One region of the Pseudomonas sp. S35 genome, then DNA from elsewhere that is predicted to be linked to it. Evidence: riboswitches for the same ligand, from Rfam matches in the RefSeq annotation. Region 1 holds a riboswitch; each other region holds the start of a gene.
What was found. A riboswitch is a leader RNA that binds a small molecule or an ion and turns the genes downstream of it on or off. The one in region 1 is predicted to bind cobalamin.
Positions count from the first base shown of each region.

Region 2: linked by a shared signal. The riboswitch ahead of cobO (cob(I)yrinic acid a,c-diamide adenosyltransferase) and the one ahead of PspS35_RS16180 (CbtB-domain containing protein) in region 1 are both predicted to bind cobalamin.
Region 3: linked by a shared signal. The riboswitch ahead of PspS35_RS19705 (ABC transporter substrate-binding protein) and the one ahead of PspS35_RS16180 (CbtB-domain containing protein) in region 1 are both predicted to bind cobalamin.

Region 1 covers NZ_CP019431.1:3,660,121-3,665,891, forward strand. The annotation lists gene cobN (cobaltochelatase subunit CobN) at 1-858, opposite strand, end outside; gene cobW (cobalamin biosynthesis protein CobW) at 862-1,923, opposite strand; cobalamin riboswitch at 2,016-2,217, opposite strand; gene PspS35_RS16175 (hypothetical protein) at 2,605-3,282, shown strand; cobalamin riboswitch at 3,361-3,566, shown strand; gene PspS35_RS16180 (CbtB-domain containing protein) at 3,664-3,852, shown strand; gene PspS35_RS16185 (CbtA family protein) at 3,864-4,568, shown strand; gene PspS35_RS16190 (cobalamin biosynthesis protein) at 4,565-4,957, shown strand; gene cobM (precorrin-4 C(11)-methyltransferase) at 5,029-5,771, shown strand, end outside.
Region 2 covers NZ_CP019431.1:4,702,790-4,708,560, forward strand. The annotation lists gene cbiB (adenosylcobinamide-phosphate synthase CbiB) at 1-787, opposite strand, end outside; gene bluB (5,6-dimethylbenzimidazole synthase) at 784-1,434, opposite strand; gene PspS35_RS21000 (cobyrinate a,c-diamide synthase) at 1,431-2,780, opposite strand; gene cobO (cob(I)yrinic acid a,c-diamide adenosyltransferase) at 2,777-3,388, opposite strand; cobalamin riboswitch at 3,466-3,714, opposite strand; gene PspS35_RS21010 (C40 family peptidase) at 3,769-4,305, opposite strand; gene PspS35_RS21015 (NlpC/P60 family protein) at 4,450-5,094, opposite strand; gene hda (DnaA regulatory inactivator Hda) at 5,308-5,771, opposite strand, start outside.
Region 3 covers NZ_CP019431.1:4,426,316-4,432,086, forward strand. The annotation lists gene PspS35_RS19700 (aldehyde dehydrogenase family protein) at 1-1,277, shown strand, start outside; cobalamin riboswitch at 1,369-1,563, shown strand; gene PspS35_RS19705 (ABC transporter substrate-binding protein) at 1,678-2,688, shown strand; gene PspS35_RS19710 (iron ABC transporter permease) at 2,685-3,689, shown strand; gene PspS35_RS19715 (ABC transporter ATP-binding protein) at 3,686-4,450, shown strand; gene PspS35_RS19720 (GNAT family N-acetyltransferase) at 5,123-5,611, opposite strand; gene PspS35_RS19725 (LysR family transcriptional regulator) at 5,653-5,771, opposite strand, start outside.

The DNA of each region.
Region 1 (5,771 bases):
TGGAATATTGCGGCGAAACGGGCGCAAATGCGGGGCTTCGGGGCTCGATTGGGCGAAGCCGGTGGTATTCAGAATCACCGACGCGCGCACTTCATCCAGCAAATCCTCGACTACCGTAAGGCAGCCGGGTTCTTTCAAGCTGGCCACCGCCATCGGCAACGGGTTGAGGCCCGCCGCCTGCAAGCGCTGGCAGAACACGTCAATAAAACCGGTATTGGCCGCCTGCAAGTGGGAGCGGTAGAACAGCACCGCTGCCACAGGATGATCGGCGTGCCAATCCGCTTGCCAGTCATTGAGACGGGCATTGGCTTTGTGCGGGTGATAAATAGCAGTGCGCGCCAAGGTTTGCGGCTCGGCCCACGCATAGTCGCGGTCCAGGTAAGCGCTGGCCAGGCAGCGATAAAAATCCAGCGCGTTGCCCAGGCCGCCCTGGCGCAGGAACTGCCACAGGCGGTCGCGCTGTTGGGCGTTAACCGTGCTCAGGCTGCTGAGTTCCGGGTCCGGGCGATCATCCCCCGGCACCAGGATCAGTTGCACGCCGCGCTCGGCCAATTCCACCAAGCGCTCGATGCCGTAGCGCCAGTAACCGATGCCACCGTGCAGGGAAATCAGGATGACCTTGGCATGGCGCAGTACCTCATCGACATACAGGTCGACCGAGGCGTGGTTCTGCACCTGCATCGGGTTGGCCAGGCGCAGGCTGGGGTAATCGTCGGGCAACTGCTGGGCCGCTTCGGCCAGCAGCGCCAGGCTGGAATCACCGCTGCACAGGATCACCAGTTCGGCGGGCGTTTGGCCAAGGTCGGCAATATTGTCGTCCGCGACGAAACCACCGGGCTGGGTCCTGAGCAGGTGCATGGGTTAAACGCTGAGCGCAGCGCGCAATTGCGCTTCAAGGCCCGCCGCGTCCAGGTCTTGGCCGATCAAAACCAGGCGCGTGATACGTGCTTCATCGGCCGTCCAGGCGCGGTCGAAGTGCTTGTCGAAACGCGTGCCCACGCCCTGGATCAACAGGCGCATCGGCTTGTTCGGGATCGCGGCGAAGCCTTTGACGCGCAGGATGCCGTGTTGCACCACCAGTTGGGTCAAGGCGTCGAGCAGCAGCGCTTCGTCGGCCTGAGGCAGGTCGATGGAGATCGAATCGAACGCGTCATGATCATGATCGTCTTCACCTTCGTGGTGATGGTCGTGGTGACTGTGGCGACCGTCGATGTGTTCTTCGGAGCCTGCGCCCAGGCCAATCAACACGTCCAGAGGCACACGACCGCTGCTGGCCTCGATGATTTTCACAGCAGGCGGCAGTTCTTCGGCGACTTCAAGGCGTACACGGGCCAGGTCTTCGGCGCTGATCAGGTCGGATTTATTGAGAATGACCAGGTCGGCGCTGGCCAGTTGGTCGGCGAACAGCTCGTGCAGCGGCGATTCGTGGTCCAGGTTCGGGTCGAGTTTGCGCTGAGCATCCACTTGATCGGGGAACGCGGCAAAGGTGCCGGCGGCCACGGCCGGGCTGTCGACCACGGTGATCACCGCGTCAACCGTGCAGGCGCTGCGGATTTCCGGCCACTGGAAGGCTTGCACCAGCGGTTTTGGCAGGGCCAGGCCCGAGGTTTCGATAAGGATATGGTCAAGGTCCCCGCGACGGGCGACCAGTTCGCGCATCACCGGGAAGAACTCTTCCTGCACGGTGCAGCACAGGCAGCCGTTGGCCAACTCGTACACGCGGCCGTTGGCTTCTTCTTCGGTGCAGCCGATGGAGCACTGCTTGAGGATTTCACCGTCAATGCCCAACTCGCCGAATTCGTTGACGATCACGGCAATGCGGCGGCCCTGGGCGTTATCGAGCATATGGCGCAGCAAGGTGGTTTTGCCCGAGCCAAGGAAGCCGGTGACGATAGTGACGGGGAGTTTGGCCAGTGTTTTCATCGGATGCCCTTTGGGGCGGGCATACGGGACGATAGGCCCTGCGGCATTGCGCAGAAGCGGATTTCGTCACCGGATCACCCCGCCCGGTTGAATTGGAAAATCAGTTGCGAGGCAGGTCTCCTGGCTTGGGGCTTGCGGGTCGTGAGACCGGCGCCGGCTGCGCCTTCCCGCCGTTTATGGCAGTGGCGTGGCAGTCGGATAAACCCTTCACAGTTGCGGGGGCAGCCGCGGCTTGAACCGCGTTCCCTTCTTAGCTTCGGCCTGAGCTGAAGAACCTCGAGGGTGCAAGGCTACGCAGTGAGTGAGAGCGGGTCAATGTCGAAACGGCCAGACCGCCCGCTTGAACACTATCCAGGGGTTGAAAACGGACGCCCATCATTAGGCGTTTGGTTCAGAACCTTTGATATCAGTGCAGACGGCAATAGTGAGCAACTTATGTAAAAGCTCGCCTTGAAGTCAGACTAATTATTTAGTCCATACGAATTGACGAAGCGCTGTAACTTAACGCAATCAGTTCCCAAATGAGTACAGGGAACAGAAATATCGAAAAACACCACCCATCCTCGGAGCAGCGTTGCCAATAGACGAAGTTCAACCCAGCATACCCAACTCGGACAAAAACACTATGGAATTTTCAATACGCACTCAAACTACTGCCCCCTCCCTTCGGCATCGATCGAAGTGACTGGCAACGTACACCCCAAGACTGATTCTCTGCCCCTCGCAGCGGCACAAAAAAAACCATCAGACATTACTTTTTTCGAGAACTACAGCAACCCGTTGCTGGCCAAAGAACTGTTGGACCATTTCCGCGACCTGGAAGGCCCGGACGGCAAGGCACGCAACAGCTTTCACTTGACCGACCTAAAAAAGATGGCGGCAGGCAAACTACACGACGGACGAGATGCCAAACAAGAGCAAATAGAGCTTGCGAAGGAGGTCATCAGCCGCCCAGACCTAATGACGTCACTCTTTACACACATCCGTGTAAAGCCCTACATCGAGGCAACCTGGAACAATGTCGCTATTATCGCTGGAGACTTCAAAAGTCTTAGCGATGGGTCTTTGCTGGGGCAAGTTAGAGTTTATTTTCGCGAGTTCGCCGAGGGTGCTAACGATGAATATGTAAACTTTAACGAACTGCGAGAGGCTGCACGCGAAATACGGAGCACTAGAGATTTCTCCTATAATGCAACAGCCGTTGCCAAAGAACTTCTTAATCGACCTTACCTGCTTCGTCACTTGGATATAACGCCCGATGCGTTCTTGCATACAACCAAACCAGACGACAGGTTTAATTTGTCCGATATTACGTACGCACGCATGGCGACCTCTTACTCGCCCCATCGCCCTGCCTGATCAACATCCACTGGAACGCCTGCCGTAAACCGCGGGGCGTCAGTCTTCTATTTGACGCCCGCCCACTGCCCATGCTCTCCTACACATCTTGTTTCGGGTGCCCTTCACAGGGTGAAACGGGAAACCGGTAAATCATGCGCGCATGACCAGTCCGGTGCTGCCCCCGCAACGGTAAGCGAGTGAAGCGTCAGATCCACTGTGCCATTACGGCATGGGAAGGCGATGCTTAATAGACCCTGTGTCCCTCGCAAGCCCGGAGACCGGCCCGAAAAAATCAGATAACAAACCCGCGGTGGGCGGGCGCTGTTCGAAACCCTGCGTGCCTGGCTCGCGGGGTTTTCATGCGCTCGTTTCACGCAAGACACCTGAAAGGGACGCGCCATGTCGATCATCAGCAGCACTTCGCACTCCGCCAGCAGCACTTCTACCCTGAGCCAACGCCTGACCGCCGCCATCGGTGCGTCGATCCTCGGCGCGTGCCTGGTGTATTTCGCCGGTTTTTCGCATATCGAGGCGGTGCACAACGCTGCCCACGATACTCGCCATAGCGCTGCGTTCCCGTGCCACTGAGACCTGCCGACATGATCAAGCGTATTGCCCAAACCGCAGGTTTCACCGGCCTGCTGTCCGCACTGCTGCTGACCCTGCTGCAAAGTTTCTGGGTCGCGCCGCTGATTCTGCAGGCGGAGACCTTTGAAAAGGCCCCTGCAGCAACCGAAGTGGTGCATGAACACGCCGCTGGCGCCGCTGCACACACCCACGACGCCGAAGCCTGGGAGCCGGAGGATGGCTGGCAGCGCGTACTGTCCACCACCGGTGGCAACCTGGTGGTCGCGGTCGGTTTTGCACTGATGCTGGCCGGCCTGTACACGTTGCGCGCCCCAACCCGCACGGCTCAAGGCCTGCTGTGGGGCCTGGCCGGTTATGCGACCTTCGTACTGGCGCCAACCCTGGGCCTGCCACCCGAGTTGCCGGGCACGGCAGCCGCGGACCTGGCGCTGCGCCAAACCTGGTGGATCGGCACCGCTGCCTCGACGGCTGTGGGTATTGCCCTGATCGTGTTTGGTCGCAACTGGCTACTGAAAGTCCTGGGCGTGGCGATCCTGGTGGTGCCGCATGTGATCGGTGCACCGCAGCCGGAAACCCATTCGATGCTGGCGCCGCAAGCCCTCGAAGCGCAGTTCAAGATCGCCTCGCAGTTGACCAACGTGGCGTTCTGGCTGGCCCTTGGCCTGATCAGTGCCTGGCTGTTCCGTCGCAACCGTGATGACCAATACTCGGCATGACCTACGTGGTCGGCCTGGGTTGCCAGCGGGGTTGTGGTGTAGACACCCTGCTGGCGCTGTTTGATACCGCGCTCGCCGAGGCGGGCATTGAACGCCAGCGCGTCACCGCGCTGGCCAGTATCGACCGCAAACAGGATGAACCAGGGTTACTCGCCCTGGCTCGGTTGCTGGAGCTGCCTTTGCAGTGCTTCAGCGCCGAACAATTGGCCGTGTATGCCGACCGGCTGAGCCACAAATCCGCTGTCGCGTTTGCCCATACTGGCTGTTACGGCATTGCCGAGAGCGCCGCCCTGGCGCTCGCCGAACACCTCTATAGCGGCTCTGCCCGCTTGCTGGTCACTCGCAAAAAAACCGCCCAGGCCACCTTTGCGTTGGCCTGCGCCGGTTAAAACCCCGATAATCGACCTCTTCGATCATGAGCAATATTCATGCTCGTCCGTTTTTTTCACAGGAATTCTCCATGACCGTCTACTTCATCGGCGCCGGCCCCGGCGACCCGGAATTGATCACCGTCAAAGGCCAGCGGTTGATCCGCAACTGCCCGGTGATCATCTATGCCGGCTCACTGGTGCCCGCGGCGGTATTGGAGGGTCATCAGGCAGAACAGGTGGTCAACAGTGCCGAACTGCATCTAGAGCAGATCATCGACCTGATCAAGGCCGCCCACGCCAAAGGCCAGGACGTGGCGCGTGTGCACTCCGGTGATCCAAGCCTTTATGGCGCGATTGGCGAGCAGATCCGCTATTTGCGTGAGCTGGGCATTGCATTCCAGATCATCCCCGGCGTCACTGCCGTAGCGGCCTGTGCAGCGCTGCTTGAGACCGAACTGACCCTGCCGGACATCGCCCAGAGCGTGATCCTGACCCGCTATGCCGATAAGACCAGCATGCCGACCGGCGAAGATTTCGACAGCTTGGCCCGCCACGGTACGACCATGGCGATTCATCTGGGGGTCAATCATCTGGAAAAGATCGTCGCCGAACTGCTGCCGCACTATGGCGCAGATTGCCCGATTGCCGTGGTGCATCGCGCGACCTGGCCGGATCAGGATTGGGCGGTGGGCACCCTCAGTGATATCGCAGAGAAGGTGGCGACCAAGGGGTTTCGGCGCACAGCGTTGATCGTCGTGGGACGGGTACTCGCGAATGACAGTTTCAGTGAGTCGTCGCTGTATCGGGCGGGGCATGCGCACCTTTATCGACC
Region 2 (5,771 bases), 1.0 Mb from region 1:
GACGCTGGTGCACTTGGCCGTGATAAATCGCGGCGCCCCCCAACTCGACACCCAGCGCGCCCGCACCGGCGGCCATCACCGGCCCGGCATTGGGGCTGTCCCAGGTCGGGCCCTGGGTGCGCCAGCATGTGAGGGCCAAACGGGTTTTGCCGAGCACGGCGTAGGTCAAGGCCACCAGGCGCGCCGGAATATAGTTGAGTACATCGTCTATCTTTGCCGCCGCCCAGCCGAAGCGTTCGAAGCGTTCGTTGCGATAGCCCCACATGGCGTCAAGGGTGTTGCTCAAGCGGTAGAGCACCACGCCCGGCACGCCCGCGACCACAAACCAGAACAGCGCGGCAAATACTGCATCGCTGCCGTTTTCCAGCACCGACTCAGTCGCGGCGCGGGCCACTTCGGTGCGGTCCAGCTCACTGGTCTGGCGACTGACCAGGTAACTCACCCGTGTGCGGGCTTCATCCAGGTCATCGCTGCGCAACGCCTGGGCCACCGGGATCACGTGCTCGCCGAGACTGCGCATGCCGAGGGCGCAGTACAACGCCAGAATCTCCAACACCCAGCCGATATACGGCGCCCACGACAAGGCCGTGGCCAGCAGCGTCAGCGGCACGACGGCGATAAACCATGCGGTCACGCCGTGGCTGCGCCAGCCTCGGCCACCGCTGTTGAAACGTTGCTCGATGCGCCCGGCAAAATTGCCGAACGCCACCAGCGGATGCCAGCGCCTGGGCTCGCCCAGCAGCGCATCGAGCGCCACCGCAGCGACACACAGCAAGGCCACACTCATTGACTCACTCCCCACGTATTCTCATACAACATGTCACTCAGCGGACGCGGTTCGGTCCAGCCTTCGAGCTGTAACATCGGTGCCGGATAGAACGCGGCGACCGGCCCCAGGCACAACACGGCCAAGGGTTTGGCGCCGGGCGGCAAGCCCAGCAGATCGGCCAGGGCTTGGGGTTCGAACAATGAAACCCAGCCCATGCCCAGGCCTTCGACGCGAGCGGCCAGCCACAGGTTCTGGATCGCACAGGACAGCGAGGCCATGTCCATTTCCGGCAGGGTGCGGCGGCCGAAGATGTGACGTTCACGATCCTCCATCAACGCCGCCACCAGCACTTCGGCACAATCGTTGATGCCTTCGACCTTGAGCTTCATGAAGTCATCGGAGCGCTCGCCCAGGGCCTCGGCGGTGCGCACGCGCTCTTCTTCCACCAGATGCTGGATCTGCCCGCGCAGTTGGCGGTCGCTGATGCGGATAAAGCGCCACGGTTGCATCAGGCCAACACTGGGCGCCTGGTGCGCAGCCTGGAGCAGGCGGTGGAGCAATTGAGGCGCGACAGTGCCGCCGCTGAAGTGGCGCATGTCGCGGCGTTCGGCGATGGCGCGGTAGACGGCGTCGCGGTCGGCCTGGGGGAAAGCGTTATCGGTCATGGCCCTATCAGGGGCAAGCCCCCTCCCACAGTGGATAGGGTTTCAGCTCGGTCCGGCGCAAACAAGGCGGCTACCGCCGTTGGATTCGACGGGAAATAGAAATGCACGTAAGAGGCCGTCATCCGCCCCTGTCGGAAGACCGCTTCGGCACCGCGCCCACCGTTCGGGCTCAGGCCACGGGCAATCGGCTGGCACTCGGTGCTGGTCAGAGAATGGTGATACGTGTGCCCGCGCAACACGCCTTCCGGCAATTCGACGCTTTGCAGTGCCAGGGCTGCCAGTTTCTTTTGCATCACTGCGTCGCCCTGCAACAGGCCGAGCAGTTCGGCGCGGTTGCCGTCGACGTCGGTGAGCGAGTCCAGCAGATACAGCATGCCGCCGCACTCCGCGAGCAACGGCTTGCCAGCCGCGTGGTGAGCGCGGATGGCGTCGAGCATTGGCGTATTTTCCGACAGCGCCCGATGGTGCAGTTCCGGGTAACCGCCGGGCAGATAGAGACTGTCGGCGTCGGGCAATTGGCGGTCGTGGATCGGCGAGAAAAACGTCAGCTCAGCGCCCATCGCCCGCAACAGGTCGAGGCTGGCGCCGTAGGTGAAAGCGAAGGCTTCGTCGCGGGCCACGGCAATGCGTACACCGGCCAGCAACGGCTCGGCCTCGATCACTTGCGGCGCGGCAAAGGTCACGGGCGGTGGCAACGCGACTTCGCAACTGCTGCCCAAGGCTTGGGCGGCGGCATCCAGGCGCGTATCCAGGTCATTCAGTTCACTGGCTTGCACCAGGCCCAGGTGGCGGCTGGGCAGCTCTATCCCGGTCTCGCGGGACAAGGCGCCGTACCAGCGCAGGCCTTCGGTAAGGCTGCCTTCGAGCAACTGCGCGTGGCGCAGGGTGCCGACACGGTTGGCCAGCACGCCGGCGAATGGCAGGTCCGGTTGATAGCGCGCCAGGCCCAGCGCCAGGGCGCCAAAGGTCTGGGCCATGGCGGTGCCGTCGATCACGCCCAACACCGGCACGCCGAAGTGCCGCGCCAGGTCTGCGCTGGACGGCGTGCCGTCGAACAGGCCCATCACGCCTTCGATCAGGATCAGGTCGGCCTCCCCCGCCGCTTCCCACAGCAGGCGGCGACTTTCCTGCTCGCCCACCATCCACATGTCCAATTGATACACCGGCGCCCCACTGGCGCGCTCGTGGATCATCGGGTCCAGAAAGTCCGGGCCACATTTGAACACACGCACCTTGCGCCCCAGGTTGCGGTGCAAGCGTGCCAATGCGGCGGTGACGGTGGTTTTGCCTTGGCCGGACGCCGGTGCGGCGATCAATACGGCCGGGCAATGACGGGGCTGATTCAAAGTTCGACGCCCTTCTGTGCCTTGATACCCGCCTGGAATGCGTGCTTGAGCATGCCCATTTCGGTGACGGTATCGCCCATCTCGATCAGTTCAGGCTTGGCGCCCCGGCCGGTGACCACCACGTGCTGCATCGGCGGACGGGCTTGCAAGTCGCTGAGCACTTGATCGAGGTCGAGGTAGCCGTGCTTGAGCGCGATGTTCAATTCATCCAGCACCACCAGGCCAATGGCCGGGTCTTGCAGCAATTCGCGGGACACCGCCCAAGCGGCTTCGGCGGCGGCGATATCGCGCTGGCGGTCCTGGGTTTCCCAAGTAAAACCTTCGCCCATCACGTGAAAACGCACTTGCTCGGGGAAACGGCGGAAGAACAACTCTTCGCCGGTGCTGTTGCGCCCCTTGATGAACTGCACCACACCGCACTGCATCCCATGGCCCATAGCCCGGGCGAGCATGCCAAACGCGGAGCTGCTCTTGCCCTTGCCGTTGCCGGTGAGCACCAGCAGCAAGCCGCATTCATTGGGTGAATTGGCGATGCGCTCGTCGATCACAGCTTTTTTGCGCAGCATGCGCGCCAGGTGGCGTTCGTCGCGGTCGGGGGTATCGGTCATGGCAGCTCTCCGTTGGGGCTGAACAAAAACGGCGGGCAGGAAAAAGACAAACAGACAGCCAAGCATCGCCCACCGTGATGCTGTTGGATGATCCTGGCCGGTCTCCGGGCTCATGAGTGGCGTTCTGTAGAGAACCGGCCGACGGCTGCGCCTTCCCATATCGCTCGCGATACAGTGGCAAAAAGGCAGCGTCTTGACTCATTTACCGTTGCGGGGGCAGCGCCGGAATTGCGGCGGCGCTGTGTACAAGCGCGCTCACTCACCGGCTTCCCTGTTTCACCCTGTCGACCCATAGGTCACAGAGCACCTGGAACAAGCGGCGAAGGTTAGTGGGTTGGGGGGCTAGCTGCAAGCTTCAAGCTTGAGACGTGCAGCTGCTTTTAAGGATTACGCGCCAGATTGCCTGGCAATACACGTTTGGCGCTCAGGTAAGCATTCTGCCAATACGCCTTGGACAGGGTGTCCAGCTTCACCGTACCGCCCGTTTGCGGCGCATGGACAAAGCGGCCCTCGCCCACATAGATCCCGGCATGGCTGACCTGTGAACCGCCACCGGTGGCGAAGAACAGCAGGTCACCGGTTTGCAGGTTTTGCTCACTGACGTCCTGGGCGCGCATCACGATCAACTCGCGAGTGGTACGTGGCAGGGAGATTCCAGCGGCATCGCGGTAGACAAAGCCAATCAGGCCGCTGCAGTCAAAACCGGAGTCTGGGGTGTTGCCGCCCCAGCGGTAAGGCGTGCCGACCAGGCCCAACGCGCGAAAGAGCACGTCTTCGGCAACAGGCGAGAAATTCTGGGTGGAATAGTTGAACACCGGCTTGGGCTTGGCCGCCACGGGCGCAGGTGGCGGACGACTGGCGCAGGCGCTGAGGAGCGCGGCGCACACAAGAAGAACGAGGCGGGCTGACGTCGACATGTGCAGAACAATCCTGGTCTGGATGCGGCTTTCGCTGCCGAACGCTGAAAACCAGAACGCGCAAGCAAAGCTCGCGCGAACGGATTACAACAATGTCCAGGGATTCTAGCGCTTACGTGTCAAACTTCAAGTATCACTTTAACTTTACTTGCTAGCGGTAACCGTCGTCGGGGCCATGGCGAGTGCGCGCTTGGCTTCGATGAAGGTTTTGCTCCAGTAACTGTCGCCCAGGCTATCGACCCGGACACCACCGCTGCGACGGCTGCTGGAGTGGATAAACTGGTTATCACCCAAGTAGATACCGGCGTGACTGACACGACCACGGCCTGCAGTACTGAAGAAAAGCAGATCACCAGGCTTGAGGTTGTTGCGCGCGACCAACGGTGCTTTCACGTTGATCATTTCGCGCGTCGAGCGCGGCAGGTTCATGCCGGCTTCTTCACGAAAGAGGTAGCCGATGAAACCGCTGCAGTCGAAGCCGGCTTCAGAGGTACCGCCGAAACGGTAACGGGTACCGATCAGGGACATGCCGCGTTCGAGGATGCTGTCGGCCAGGACCGGAAGCTGGTAAGGCTTGTTGCCGGAGAAATCGGCCAGTTCCTTGTCAGTCGTCTGCTCTTCCTTATAAAGAGTTTCTTCATAAACAGAAGCGGACTGCGCAGCGACGAATTTTGCCTGGGACTGTTGTTGAGGCTTTTGCTGCTCAACCACCTGTTGAGGGTGGGAGGCGCAGCCAAACAACAGGGTAACGAGTGCGAGAGGCACGAGGGGTGCGAAGCGATTTAGCATGGGCACGACCGTGGCTGATGTGTAAAGAAGCCGAGACTATGCCCTCTCTTACATTCATTTGCAAATTCAATCGGGAATTATGTGACTTTTGATTTTGGCCATAACATCTAAGCCCTTAACCCCCTATAAGCGCCTGTCGCGTGGCAAAAACAGCCAAAACGCGAATTTTCTGACGCCTGGATTTTGCCGAAGCCCCCGAAAACACAGGGCTGGCTACCAGCCGAGGGTTTCCTTGAGGAAGGGAATAGTCAGCTTGCGCTGCGCCTGCAAAGAGGCCTGATCAAGCTGCTCGAGCAAGTCGAACAATGCGCTCATGCTGCGTGTGCCACGGGTGAGGATAAAGTGCCCGACCTCGTCGGTGAGGTGCAGGCCCCGACGCGACGCGCGCAGTTGCAGGGCGCGCAATTTGTCTTCGTCGGACAGCGGGCGCATCTGGAAGATCAGCGCCAGGGTGAGACGCGACTTAAGGTCGGCCAACTTGACGGGCAACTCGCGGGGCGACGTGGAGGCGGCAATCAACAAGCGTCGGCCGCTGTCGCGTAAGCGGTTGAACAGGTGAAACAGCGCCTCTTCCCAGTCGGCCTTGCCGGCAATCGCCTGCAGGTCGTCCAGGCACACCAGTTCGTATTGCTCAAGGTGGTCGAAGATCCCGATACCGCGATCCATCAGCTCAGCCA
Region 3 (5,771 bases), 770 kb from region 1:
CCACCGCCGCCTTCCGCACCTGGCGCCGCCAGCCGGTGAGCCAGCGCGCAGAATTACTGCTGGCCCTGGCCGCCGCCCTGCGCGAGCAAGCCGAAACAATGGCGCAGATGATCACCCTGGAGATGGGCAAACCCATCGCCCAGGCCCGTGCCGAAATCGAAAAGTGCGCGCAACTGAGCGAATGGTACGCCGCCCAAGGCCCGGCCATGCTTGCCCCGGAACCGACCCTGGTGGACAACGGCACGGCCCATATCGAATACCGCCCACTGGGCCCGATCCTCGCCGTGATGCCGTGGAACTTCCCGGTATGGCAAGTGCTGCGCGGCGCCGTGCCGACGCTGCTGGCCGGCAACACCTACGTGCTCAAACACGCGCCAAACGTGATGGGCAGCGCCTACCTGATCCAGCAAGCCTTCCAGAAAGCGGGGTTTGCCGACGGCATGTTTGAAGTGATCAACGTGACCACCGACGGCGTATCCCAAGCCATCGCCGACCCACGCATCGCCGCCGTGACCCTCACCGGCAGCGTGCGCGCCGGTATCGCCATCGGCTCCCAGGCCGGTGCCGCGCTGAAAAAATGTGTGCTGGAACTGGGCGGCTCCGACCCGTTCATCGTGCTCAACGACGCCGACCTCGACGCCGCCGTGCAAGCTGCACTGATCGGCCGCTTCCAGAACAGCGGCCAAGTCTGCGCCGCCGCCAAGCGCCTGATCATCGAAGAAGGCGTGGCTGAAGCCTTCACCGCCAAATTCGTCGAAGCCAGCCGCGCCTTGGTCATGGGCGACCCCACCTCAGCCACCACCTACATCGGTCCAATGGCCCGCTTCGACCTGCGCGATGAACTGCACGGCCAAGTCCAGGCCACCCTGGAAGAAGGCGCGACCCTGCTGCTGGGCGGCGATAAAGTCCCAGGCAGCGGCAACTACTACGCGCCGACCGTGCTGGCCAACGTCACCGACCAGATGACCTCGTTCAAACAGGAACTGTTCGGCCCGGTTGCCTCGATCATCACCGCCCGCGACGCCGACCACGCCGTGGCCCTGGCCAATGACAGCGAGTTCGGCCTCACCGCCAGCATCTTCACTGCCGACGCGGCAAAAGCGCGGGATATCGGCAACCAGCTGGAAACCGGCGGGATCTTCGTCAACGCCTTCAGCGTCTCCGACCCACGTGTGGCGTTTGGTGGCGTGAAAAAGAGCGGGTTTGGCCGCGAGCTGTCGCACTTTGGCGTACGCGAGTTCTGCAATGCGCAGACCGTGTGGCTCGATCGCAAGTAACGCCGAGCCCTCACGGGCTCGACAGCTCCCCCCAACGAGGCGGTTATATGCGTTCCCGCCTCGTTTGACGCTCCCCCTGGGCAACGCGATCGACTACCATACCGCCGCCGGTTCCCCCACGGGACTAATAGGGAATTCGAAACGCCGCCCACGGCGCCAATCGAAACTGCCCCCGCAACTGTAGGTGCTGAGCCTGCTCCTTAACGCCACTGGACCCTGTCCGGGAAGGCCGGAGCGTGGCGACGACGCATCAGTCAGGAGACCTGCCGGCCCAGCACAATCACTAACCGGCGGGGTGTCCGGGAAGGACATCCTTGCCTGCCCGACCGGCAGCGTTCGAGGGCGTATTTCCGAGCCGTACTGCCCCTGCTTCACGTATGGTTCAAACGGAGATCGCCCCATGCTGCCACGCGTTACTGCCCTGATCACCGGCCTGGGTTTCTGTGCCCTGGCCCACGCGGCGCCCACTCACTACCCGTTGACCGTTGAAAACTGCGGCAGCGCCGTGACCTTCCAGCAAACCCCGGCGCGCAGCGTGACCATCGGCCAGGCCGCCACCGAAATGCTGTATGCCCTGGGCGTCGGCGATAAAGTGGTCGGCACCTCGCTGTGGTTCAACAACGTACTGCCCCAATACAAGGCGCAGAACGATAAAATCGAACGCCTGGCCAACAATGAGCCGAGCTTCGAAGCCGTGATCGCCAAGCGCCCGCAACTGGTGGCGGCCGAGCTGGAATGGGTAGTCGGCCCGCAAGGTGTGGTGGGTACGCGTGAGCAGTTCCACGAGCTGAAGATCCCCACCTACCTGCTGCCCTCCGACTGCGAAGGCAAAGACAACCTGGTGGGCGCCGACGGTACGCGGCTGGAGCCGTTTCGCATCGAAACCATCTACAAAAGCATCCGCCAACTGGCCGAGATTTTCGACGTACAGGCTCGCGGCCAACAGCTGAACGACGACCTCAAGGCACGCCTGGCCAAGTCCGTCGCCACCGTGCAGAGCAAAGGCCTCAAGCACGCCAGCGCACTGGTGTGGTTCTCCAGTTCAGAGATGACCAGCGACCCGTACGTGGCCGGCCACAAGGGCATCCCCGAATTCATGCTGGACACCCTCGGCCTGCACAACGTGGTGCAGTCCGATGAAGAGTGGCCCACCGTCGGCTGGGAAACCATCGCCAAGGCCAACCCGACCTTCCTGGTGATCGCCCGCATGGACCGTCGCCGCTACCCTGCCGATGACCACGAGAAGAAACTCGCCTTCCTGCGCAGCGACCCGGTCACGCGCAACATGGACGCCGTCAAAAACAACCGCATCATCATCCTCGATGCCCTGGCGCTGCAGGCCAGCATCCGCATGTTCGACGGCCTTGAACAACTGGCCGGCGCCATCGACGGCTACGACCTGTCCAAATGATCCGCACCCTACTCGCCCTGACGCTGCTGTTGATCGCCTTACTCGCCGGCGTGGCCATCGGCGAAACGGCCATCGAACCGCAGGTGGTGCTGCAAGTGCTCGCCAACAAACTGTGGAACGCCGGCTACGTACTGGACCCGATCGACGAAGGCGTGGTGTGGAACTACCGCCTGACCCGCGCCCTGGTCGCCGCCGCGTGCGGCGCGGGGCTGGCCACCTGCGGGGTGATCCTGCAGTCGCTGCTGCGCAACCCGTTGGCCGATCCGTACCTGTTGGGCATCAGCGCCGGCGCCTCGACCGGGGCGGTGCTGGTGGCACTGATGGGCGTGGGCGGCGGGTTGATATCGCTGTCGGCCGGCGCGTTTGTCGGCGCCATGGCGGCGTTTGCCCTGGTGATTCTGCTGGCACGGGCCAGCGGCTCGGTGAGCGGCACCGGCCAGATCATCCTCGCGGGCATCGCCGGTTCGCAGCTGTTCAATGCGCTCACCGCATTCTTGATCACCAAGTCGGCCAGTTCCGAGCAGGCCCGCGGCATCATGTTCTGGTTGCTGGGCAACCTCAGCGGCGTGCGCTGGCCGTCGGTGTGGCTGGCAGTGCCGGTGGCGGTCGCCGGCTTGGCGGTGTGCCTGTGGCACCGTCGTGCGCTGGATGCATTCACCTTCGGCAGCGACTCGGCGGCGTCCCTGGGCATCCCGGTGCGCCGTGTGCAATTTGTGCTGGTGGGCTGCGCCGCGCTCGTCACGGCGGTGATGGTGTCGATCGTCGGCTCCATCGGCTTTGTCGGTCTGGTGATCCCCCACGCCGTGCGCCTGCTGCTCGGCACCGGGCACTCGCGCTTGCTGCCGGCCAGTGCCTTGGGCGGCGCATTGTTTTTGATCGCAGCGGATGTACTGTCGCGCACCTTGATCAAAGGCCAGGTGATTCCGGTGGGCGTGGTCACGGCCTTGGTCGGCGCACCGGTGTTTGCGTTGATCCTGATCGGCCGGAGGAACGCACGATGAGCGTACTCAGTTGCACCGGCCTGGGCTTCAAAGTGCGCGACGCCGAATTGCTGCGCGACATTCACCTGGAGGTGCAGTTGGGCGAGACCTTGGGGATTGTCGGCCCGAACGGCTCGGGTAAATCCACCTTGCTCAAACTGCTGGCGGGCTTGCGCGCACCGGCGTCAGGTGAGGTGCGGCTTGGGAGTGCGCGTTTGGGCGAACTGTCGCGCCGCGCCATCGCACAACAACTGGCGGTGGTGGAACAACAGGCCGACACCGACGACGCCATCCGCGTGTTCGATGCCGTGGCACTGGGCCGCACGCCGTGGCTGTCGGCGCTGAGCCCGTGGTCCAGCGACGATCACGCCATCGTAGTCCAGGCCCTGCACGATGTGGACGCCACGCACCTGAGCCAACGCGCCTGGCGCAGCCTTTCCGGCGGCGAACGCCAACGCGTGCACATCGCCCGGGCCCTGGCGCAACGGCCGCAGATTCTGTTGCTGGATGAGCCGACCAACCATTTGGATATCCAGCATCAACTGGCGATCTTGAAAGGCGTGCAGGGGTTGCCCGTGACAACGTTGATTGCGCTGCATGATCTTAACCAGGCGCTGACCTGTGATCGCCTGGCGGTGTTGGATCGCGGGCGCTTGGTGGCACTGGGCACACCGCTGCAAGTGCTGACGCCACAGCGCTTGCAGGACACGTTTGGGGTGCAGGGGCATTACCTGACCGACCCGTTTGATGGGGCGCAGATATTGCGGTTGCGTTCTAACTGAGTCACTAGGGTTGTTATGGCTGATGAGTCCTTTGTGACAGTTGGGCCTATTTTGGCATGTGAGCTCTTTGTGGCACCTTGGCCTGCTGCGGCACATGAGCTCTTTGTGGGATGTGAGTTCTTTGGGGCTTGAGAGCTCTTTGTGACATGTGAGTGCTTTGTGGCTTGCGAGCTCTTTGTGGTGAGCGGGCTTGCCCCGCGCTGGGCTGCGAAGCAGCCCCACTAAGACCGCCGCGATTCTTCAGCAAAACCTCAGCGCATGGTTCGGGGGCCGCTTCGCAGCCCAGCGCGGGGCAAGCCCGCTCACCACAACGAGCCCGGTGCACACAACAGGCCTGCTCATCACAAAGGCCCGGGGCCACAACAGGCCTGCTCATCACAAAGGCCCAGTGACCAAAGCCCTATAAATACCGCTGCACAGGCGCTCTTTGTGACATGTGAGTGCTTTGTGGCTTGTAAGCTCTTTGTGGCATGTGAGCTCTTTGTGGTGAGCGGGCTTGCCCCGCGCTGGGCTGCGAAGCAGCCCCACTAAGACCGCCGCGATTCTTCAGCAAAACCTCAGCGCATGGTTCGGGGGCCGCTTCGCAGCCCAGCGCGGGGCAAGCCCGCTCACCACAACGAGCCCGGTGCGCACAACAGGCCTGCTCATCACAAATGCCCAGTGACCACAGCCCTATAAATGCCGCTGCATATGCGTCGTGCGCCACACTGGATCGTCCTCGACATCCACAATTTCAAAGCCTTGCCGCCCCCAAAAATCAATCGCACCCGGCAGGAACGGGTGGGTATGCAGGTACACCACGTCCACGCCATCCGCCCGCGCCGTGGCCTCTAATGCGCGATAGAGCTGCCCCGCCAGACCAAAGCGGCGAAAGGCCGGGCGTACAAACAGGCGTACCACTTCCACGGTCTTGCGGCCCTGGTAATTGAGCTGCGAAAAGCGGTTGTCGTAAGGCAAATAACCGATGGCTGCGACGATCTGATCGTCATCGCAAGCGACCAGAAAATGCCCGTCGCCCTGAAGGTAAGTGGCTTCAAATTGCGCCAGGTCAGCGGGCATGCCCGTGGCGCTGAGCTTGGGAAACAGCTCGGCGCGAGCCGCCAGGACGAAGGCCAGTACCTCGGGAATCTCAGCAACGGTGACCGTCTGGATGTTCATCATTCACTTACTCGTTGGTAGCGCAGGTACCCGTATCGGGCCGGTCATGCATCCTCCAGCCTGTCGCGCAAAAACTCGATAAAGCGTTGGGTTTTCGCCGGCAGCAGGCGCGTCTCGGTCAGGGCATAGACCGAGACCGGCGAGCCGTGCCAGTCGGGCAACA